One region of the Kitasatospora putterlickiae genome, then DNA from elsewhere that is predicted to be linked to it. Evidence: riboswitches for the same ligand, from Rfam matches in the RefSeq annotation. Region 1 holds a riboswitch; the other holds the start of a gene.
What was found. Region 1 has a riboswitch for cyclic di-AMP ahead of ABD308_RS15315 (LysM peptidoglycan-binding domain-containing protein). Riboswitches for the same ligand answer to the same signal wherever they lie in the genome.
Positions count from the first base shown of each region.

Region 2: it holds a riboswitch for cyclic di-AMP, as region 1 does, so the genes downstream of both, ABD308_RS33155 (C40 family peptidase) here and ABD308_RS15315 (LysM peptidoglycan-binding domain-containing protein) in region 1, are expected to answer to the same signal.

Region 1 is NZ_BAAAKJ010000147.1:5,258-9,419, forward strand. Features, by position in the region: gene ABD308_RS15310 (cytochrome P450 family protein) at 158-1,471, shown strand; cyclic di-AMP (ydaO/yuaA leader) riboswitch at 1,726-1,874, shown strand; gene ABD308_RS15315 (LysM peptidoglycan-binding domain-containing protein) at 1,880-2,812, shown strand; gene eno (phosphopyruvate hydratase) at 3,103-4,162, shown strand, end outside.
Region 2 is NZ_BAAAKJ010000374.1:185-4,346, reverse strand. Features, by position in the region: gene ABD308_RS33160 (C40 family peptidase) at 195-1,238, shown strand; cyclic di-AMP (ydaO/yuaA leader) riboswitch at 1,585-1,739, shown strand; gene ABD308_RS33155 (C40 family peptidase) at 1,750-2,925, shown strand; gene ABD308_RS33150 (C40 family peptidase) at 3,177-4,162, shown strand, end outside.

The sequences.
Region 1 (4,162 bases):
GCGGAGGATCGTAGGCAGGTCCTGACCCTCCGCGACAGGAATTACCCCTCAGGTGACCAGGCTCACGCCTGCCGCGCCCGGCCGCTCGGGACCGCCGTCCCGCCACCCGCGCGCGCACCGTGCGGTGGGCCGGACACGCCCGGGATACCGTCGACCCATGCCAGCTCAGCCCGCCTCCGCCCGTCCGCCCCTGTTCACCTGGGAGTTCGCCGCCGATCCGTACCCCGCGTACGCGTGGCTGCGCGAGCACGAGCCGGTGCACCGGACCACCCTGCCCAGCGGGGTGGAGGCGTGGCTGGTCACCCGGTACGCGGACGCCCGGCAGGCGCTCGCGGACGGCCGGCTCTCCAAGAACCCGGTGCACCACAGCGAGCAGGCCCACCGCACCGGCCGGGTCGGCATCCCGGGCGAACGCCAGGCCGACCTCATGACGCACCTGCTGAACATCGACCCGCCGGACCACACCCGGCTGCGCCGGCTGGTGTCGAAGGCGTTCACGCCGCGCCGGGTGGCGGCCTTCGAGCCGCAGGTGCAGCGGCTGACCGACCGGCTGATCGACGGCTTCGCGGCCCGCGGGTCCGCCGACCTCATCCACGAGTTCGCCTTCCCGCTCCCCATCTACGCGATCTGCGACCTGCTCGGGGTGCCGGCCGAGGACCAGGACGACTTCCGGGACTGGGCCGGGATGATGCTGCGGCACACCAAGCCGGGGCAGGGCGGCGGCCAGCGCGGCGGGGTGGGGCGCGCGGTGAAGCGGATGCGCGCCTATCTGGCGGAGCTGATCCACCGCAAGCGGGCGGACCTCGGCGACGACCTGATCTCGGGGCTGATCCGGGCCAGCGACCACGGCGAGCACCTGACCGAGAACGAGGCCGCGGCGATGGCCTTCATCCTGCTCTTCGCCGGCTTCGAGACGACGGTCAACCTGATCGGCAACGGCGTGTACGCGCTGCTGCGCAACCCGGGGCAGCGCGCCCTGCTCCAGGAGTCCGTCGCCCGCGGGGAGAGCGCTCTGCTGGAGACCGGGATCGAGGAACTCCTGCGCTACGACGGGCCGGTGGAACTGGCCACCTGGCGGTTCGCGACCAGCCCGCTGACCATCGGCGGGGTGGAGATCCCGGTCGGCGACCCGGTGCTGGTGGTGCTCGCGGCGGCGGACCGGGACCCGGCCAGGTTCGCCGACGAGAACACCCTGGACCTGGCCCGGACGGACAACCCGCACCTGGGGTTCGGGCACGGCATCCACTACTGCATCGGCGCGCCGCTGGCGAGGCTGGAGGGGCGGGCCGCGCTGGCCACCCTGCTGACCCGGCTGCCGGACCTGCGGCTCGCCGCGGACCCGGAGGAGCTGCGCTGGCGCGGTGGTCTGATCATGCGTGGACTCCGTGAACTTCCGGTGGAATTCACGCCGGAGAAAGCGCCCGTCGGGAAGGCTCCGGAGACCGGCTCGGAGACCGGCTCGGGGAGCTGACGGCGGGCCCGGGCGGGAGCTGACGGAACCGCACGAGGCACTGACGGGCGCTCTCCGTTACCCGGTTACCAGGCATCTGAACCACCCTCAATCCGGACATACCGCCCCGGTTGGTAGGCAATCAATCACATGACGTGATGTCCATGTGATATCGGCGATATGAGCTTGTGATTGCTCTGAAGATCTGTCTACTCTCCGTGGAGCCCGCAGCTGCGGGCCCCGTGCGCGGAACGCCGAGTCCTGCCCGCCGCGCCACGGGAAACCGACCAGAACCCTGGGCAGGGGCGGGGGACCCAGGTTTTGCGCCGTCTCCCACGGCTAGGGGTGAAGCCGCCTCAGCGCGGCCGGGCCACCTCCCGGTCCGAACCCGACAGCTCACCTCGCAGGCGTGCGGAGAGGGACCTCTTCATGCTGCTCGTTGGAACCGGTCGTCACCGTCGCCGTACCCAGGCCGAGAAGGCCATCGCCGTCGCCGGCGTCGCCGGCGTCGGACTGGCGATGCCGATCCTCAGCGCCACCGGCGCCTCCGCCGCCCCGGTCTCCACCTGGGACGCGGTCGCCCAGTGCGAGAGCGGCGGCAACTGGAGCATCAACACCGGCAACGGCTTCTACGGCGGCCTCCAGTTCACCGCCAGCACCTGGAAGGCGTTCGGCGGCGCCGCCTACGCGCCGCAGGCCAACCAGGCCTCGAAGGCCCAGCAGATATCGGTCGCCGAGAAGGTCCTCGCCTCGCAGGGCCCGGGCGCCTGGCCGGTCTGCTCCAAGAAGGCCGGCCTGACCAAGGGCGGCGCCCCGGCGGCGGTCGACACCTCGACGCCCGCCAAGCCGGCCGCCCCGAAGCCGCAGGTCCCGCAGGCCGCCCAGGAGGCCAAGCCGCAGCAGGAGGCCCCGAAGGCCGCCGCGCCGAAGCACGCCGCGCCCAAGCAGGAGACCCAGCAGGCCGCCAAGCCGCAGGCGGCCCAGCCGTACGCGCCGAAGCACGCCGCCCCCAAGCAGGAGGCCCCGCAGGCGCAGCAGCAGTCGCCGGCCTTCTCCGGCAAGGCCGGCTGGGACGCCGACGCCAAGGTGTACTGGTACCAGAGCAACGGCGCCTGGTACTGGACCAGCCACCAGGGCGTCTACCAGCAGTACGCCGGCCAGCAGGCCGCCCAGGCCCCCGCCGCGCAGCAGCAGCAGCCGGCCGGCCAGGGCTACACCGTCCGCTCCGGCGACACGCTCGCCGGGATCGCCACCGCCCAGGGCGTCTCCGGCGGCTGGAAGGCCCTGTACGACGGCAACCGCGCCACCGTCGGCACCGACCCGAACCTGATCGTCCCGGGCCAGGTCCTGACCCTCGCCTGACGACCGGTCCGCCCGGTCTGACCGGGCGGGCGAAACCGGACGGACGAAGCGGACGGACGAAGCGGATGGACGGAGGGGGCCGATTGGGCCCCCTTCGTCCGCATCCGGACCTCTCCGGCCGGGCAACCAGGTGAACTACCGGTGGGTAGCCGGGCCACACGCTGAGACGGAACCGAGGTCGACGTGGCCCGGACAGCCCGTGCGGTTAGGCTCTGGTCGTAACGACTCCGCAATCGTCCGGCCGACCGCACCCCACGTCAGCCGACCCTGCTTCCGCTAGGAGATGCCTCGTGCCGTCCATCGATGTCGTCGTCGCCCGTGAGATTCTCGACTCGCGCGGCAACCCCACGGTCGAGGTCGAGGTCGGCCTCGACGACGGCAGCACGGGCCGTGCCGCCGTCCCGTCGGGTGCCTCCACCGGTGCCTTCGAGGCGCTGGAGCTCCGCGACGGTGACAAGAACCGCTACTTCGGCAAGGGCGTGGAGAAGGCCGTCCTGGCCGTCATCGAGCAGATCGGCCCGGAGCTGGTCGGCTACGACGCCACCGAGCAGCGCCTGATCGACCAGGCCATGCTCGACCTGGACGCCACCCCGGACAAGTCCTCGCTCGGCGCCAACGCCATCCTGGGCGTCTCGCTGGCCGTCGCGCACGCCGCCTCCGAGGCCAGCGACCTGCCGCTGTTCCGCTACCTGGGCGGCCCGAACGCGCACGTCCTGCCGGTCCCGATGATGAACATCCTCAACGGCGGCTCGCACGCGGACTCCAACGTCGACATCCAGGAGTTCATGATCGCCCCGATCGGCGCGGAGTCCTTCTCCGAGGCCGTCCGCTGGGGCGTCGAGGTCTACCACACCCTCAAGGGCGTGCTGAAGGAGCGCGGTCTGTCGACCGGTCTGGGCGACGAGGGCGGCTTCGCCCCGAACCTGGACTCCAACCGCGAGGCCCTGGACCTCATCGTCGAGGCCATCCAGAAGGCCGGCTACGTGCCGGGCAAGGACGTCGCGCTGGCCCTGGACGTCGCCTCCTCCGAGTTCTACGAGGACGGCGCCTACCAGTTCGAGGGCAAGGCGCTCACCTCCGCCGAGCTGATCGAGTACTACGCCGGCCTGGTCGCCGCCTACCCGCTGGTCTCCATCGAGGACCCGCTGGACGAGTCGGACTGGGACGGCTGGAAGGCCATGACCGACAAGCTGGGCGACAAGGTCCAGCTGGTCGGCGACGACCTGTTCGTCACCAACCCGGCCCGCCTGGCCCGCGGCATCGAGACCGGCACCGCCAACGCGCTGCTGGTGAAGGTCAACCAGATCGGCTCGCTGACCGAGACCCTGGACGCCGTCGAGCTGGCCCAGC
Region 2 (4,162 bases), on a different contig from region 1:
GCCGGTCGGTATGACGGCTGGTCAGCGCCTGGATTGCGGTGTTGTGCGAGTTCTGTGAAGTCAGATCGGCGGTTCGGGTTCACGCGATCGGGGGAGTGGCGCGAACCGTGGATCTTCACTAGTGTCTGGCGTCAAACCTATTTTCCGGATTCTCACCCGTTCGGGTGAGGCCATTGGAAGAAGGAGCCGGTCCCTTGGCCTCCCACCGCCGTCCCAAGCAGCCGAGCCGCGCGCGGGTCTCCGTGCTCACCGCTGCCGCTGCGACCGCGGTCGCTCTCTCCGCCCAGGTCGCCGCCCACGCCGCGCCCAGCCCGTCGCCGAAGAAGGACGACGTCAAGGCGCAGATCGACCAGTTGCAGGAAGAGGCCGAGCAGGCCACCGAGAAGTACAACGGCGCCAAGGAGCGTGCCGACCAGCTGCGCAAGCAGGCGGACCAGCTGCAGGACCAGGTGGCCCGCGGCCAGGAGCAGATGACCCAGCTGCAGGCCGGGCTGTCCGAGGTGGCGGGCGAGCAGTACCGCACCGGCGGCATCGACCCGTCGGTCCAGCTGATGCTCACCTCCGACCCGTCCGGCTACCTGGACAAGGCCTCCAGCGTGCAGCAGGCCAGCTCCAGCCAGGCCGAGGCGCTCAAGGGCCTGCAGGAGCAGCAGCGCCGGCTCGACCAGCAGAAGGCCGAGGCGGCCGCCGTGCTGGCCTCGCTGGACAGCACCACCAAGGACCTCAACCAGTCCAAGGCCGAGGTCAACAAGAAGCTGAAGGAGGCCCAGGACCTGCTGAACTCGCTCAGCGCCGCCGACCGCGCGGCGCTGAAGGCGGCGCAGCAGCAGTCCGACCGCGCCTCGCGCGGCAGCGAGCGCACCGACCTGGGCAGCCTGCCGCAGGCGAGCGGCAAGGCGGGTTCCGCGGTCTCGCTCGCGATGAGCAAGCAGGGCTCGCCGTACGTCTGGGGCTCCACCGGCCCGAGCGGCTTCGACTGCTCCGGCCTGATGGTCTGGGCCTACGGCAAGGCCGGCGTCTCGCTGCCGCGCACCTCGCAGGCGCAGGGCAACTACGGCACCCGGGTGCCGTCCCTGGCCGAGGCCCAGCCGGGCGACCTGATCGTCTATCGCGACGACCGCAGCCACGTCGGCATGTACATCGGCAACGGCATGGTGGTGCACGCGCCGCGCACCGGTGACGTGGTGAAGGTGATGAAGGCCGACGCCATGAAGATCAACACGATCCGCCGGGTCTGACGGCTCGCCACGACACGCCCGGGGGTCCGCTGGGACTCCTGTGATCAGCGCCACCTCCGGTCGGAGGTGGCGTCGGCGTTTCGCGTGCGCTTTCGAACATCTGACGGACAATGATCAGCTCGCCGTGGGGATGTGATCACATTCGGTCATATTCACAAGGGAACTTGGGTATTCTTCCGACTTTTTTCTGACAAGGATTTGAACGGATCACGGATCTGTTACTAGGGTCGTGCCTCGAACCACGCACAGTCGATCACCCAGCCTGGGTGGCGGCGGGGTTCGCCGCCGAGTTCGTGAAGCAGCGGGACGGGGCCTTCGGGTCACCCGTCCGAACGAGGGCCCAGCAGTCGGGGGTCCGCTGTGGAGCGGAGCCGGGGAACCACACGTTCCTCCGGGGTGAATCGGCGCCAGGCCGGCCGCGCGAGCGGCGGGTGAGGCGTCGTAGGGCACGCTTCCGCCCGAACCCGTCAGCTCACCCGGTAGGCGGATGAGGAAGAAGGAGTCCGCCTTCGTGGCGTCCCATCGTCGTCCCAAGCCCGCCGGCCGCGCCCGTGTCTCGATCCTGACCGGTGTCGCCGCCGCTGCCGTCGCCCTGTCCGCGCAGTCCGGCGCGCACGCCGACCCGGCGCCGACCAAGGACCAGGTCAAGGAGCAGGTCGACCAGCTCAACGAGCAGGCCGAGGTCGCCACCGAGAAGTACAACGGCGCCCAGGCCAAGCAGCAGGAGCTGCAGAAGCAGGTCGCCGAGCTGCAGGACAAGGTGGCCCGCCAGCAGGCCGTGGTGACGGAGGCGCAGGGCGGCCTCGCCGAGATCGCCGGCGAGCAGTACCGCACGGGCGGCATATCGCAGACCGTCCAGCTGATGCTCTCCGCCAGCCCGGACAACTTCCTCAACCAGGCCGACGCCCTGAACCAGGCCGGCTCCACCCAGTCCGGCGCGCTGAAGGAGCTCCAGGAGCAGCAGCGCAGGCTGGACCAGGACCGCACCGAGACCCAGGCCAAGCTCGGCGAGCTGGAGTCCACCACCCAGCAGCTGAAGAGCTCCAAGGAGGACGTCCAGGGCAAGCTGCAGAAGGCCCAGGACCTGCTCAACACGCTCACCGAGCAGGAGCGCCAGGCGATCCGCGCCGCCGAGGAGAAGGCCGCCGCCGAGGCCAAGGCGAAGGCGGACGCCGCCAAGGCCGAGGCCGCCAAGGCCGCCAAGGAGAAGGCCGACGCCGAGCGCGCCTCCCGCGACACCAACCGCAGCAACCTGAGCGCGCCGTCCGCGCCCTCCTCGGCCCCGGCCGCCGCGGCGTCCAAGCCGGCCGCGCCCGCCGCCCCGGCCGCCAACAGCTCGCGCGGTGCGGCCGCGATCGCGGCCGCCGAGAGCAAGCTCGGCGCCCCGTACGTGTACGGCGCCACCGGTCCGAACTCCTTCGACTGCTCGGGCCTCACCGGCTGGGCGTACGCCCAGGCCGGCGTGTCGCTGCCGCGCACCTCGCAGGCGCAGGCCAACGCCGGCACCCAGATCGGCTCGGACATCTCCAAGGCCCAGCCCGGCGACCTGGTGATCTTCTACGGCGACCGCCACCACGTGGGCATCTACGTCGGCGGCGGCCAGGTCATCCACGCCCCGAAGCCGGGCGCGTCGGTCCGCTACGAGTCGGCGTCCAACATGCCGGTCAACACCATCGTGCGCCTCTGACCGAAGGTCGGCAGGCTCCGTCGGGCCCGGTCTCCCCACGCGGGAGGCCGGGCCTGCGGCTTTTCCCGGGCTCGTCGGGGCGCTCGGTCCGCGAACCGATCTGACGTCCGATAAGTGTCTGAATATTCGAGTTCGGAGGGGTTTGGAATCGGTTGCCCTGACTCGCTAACGTCTGCCACCGGACACCCGCTTCGACAGCCGCCCGCCCCGGTGCGGCGGCGGGCCGGGCCCAGGATCGGAGCCGACGTCGCATGGCCGTGCACCGCCGTTCCCCGCTGTCAGGTGCGCACGTGCTCGCCCGGGCGCTGGTGCTCACCGCGGCGGCCACCACCGCGTTGGGCGTGGCGACCGGTGGCAGCGCCCAGGCCGCACCCGGCTCGCCGGACGCCCCGGCCGACCGCAAGGACGTCAAGGCACAGGTGGAGCAGCTCTACGACGAGGCCGAGCAGGCCTCCGAGCGGTTCAACGCGGCCCAGGAGGCCCAGCAGCGGCTCCAGCACGAGACCGGCACGCTGCAGGAGCAGATCGCCGTCTCCCAGGACGAGCTCAACCGGCTGCGCGGCGACCTCGCCACCGTGGCCGGCGCCGAGTACCGGGGCGGCGGGATGACCAGGACCGTCCAGCTGATGCTCGCCACCGACCCGGCGGGCTACCTCTCCCGGGCCCGCGCCCTCGACCAGACCGCCGAACGGCAGAACGAGACCCTGCACGAGCTGCTGGGCCGTCAGCGGGTGCTCGACCAGCGCCGGGCCGAGACCACCGCCAAGCTCGCCGAGCTGGAGCAGACCCGCAAGGCGCTGGCCGAGAGCAAGCAGCAGATCCAGCAGCGGCTCGCCAAGGCGCAGCGGCTGCTCAACAGTCTCGGCGCCGCCGAACGGGCCCGGCTCGCCGCCCAGGACGCCCGTGACGCGGAGCGGCGCGCCGCCCGGGGCGCCGACCGGCTGGACTTCGGCAGCACCCCGGCCGCCTCCGAACGCGGCGCCGCCGCGCTGGCCGCCGCGGTGCGGATGGTCGGGGCGCCCTACGTGTACGGGTCCACCGGGCCCAAGGCGTTCGACTGCTCCGGTCTGATGTACTGGAGCTGGCGGCAGGCCGGAGTGACCCTGCCGCGCACCTCGCAGGCCCAGGCGTACGCCGGCCGGCGGGTCAGCCTCTCCGAAGCGCGGCCGGGAGACCTGGTGATCTTCTACCGGGACATGCACCACGTCGGGATGTACGCCGGCGGCGGGGTGATCGT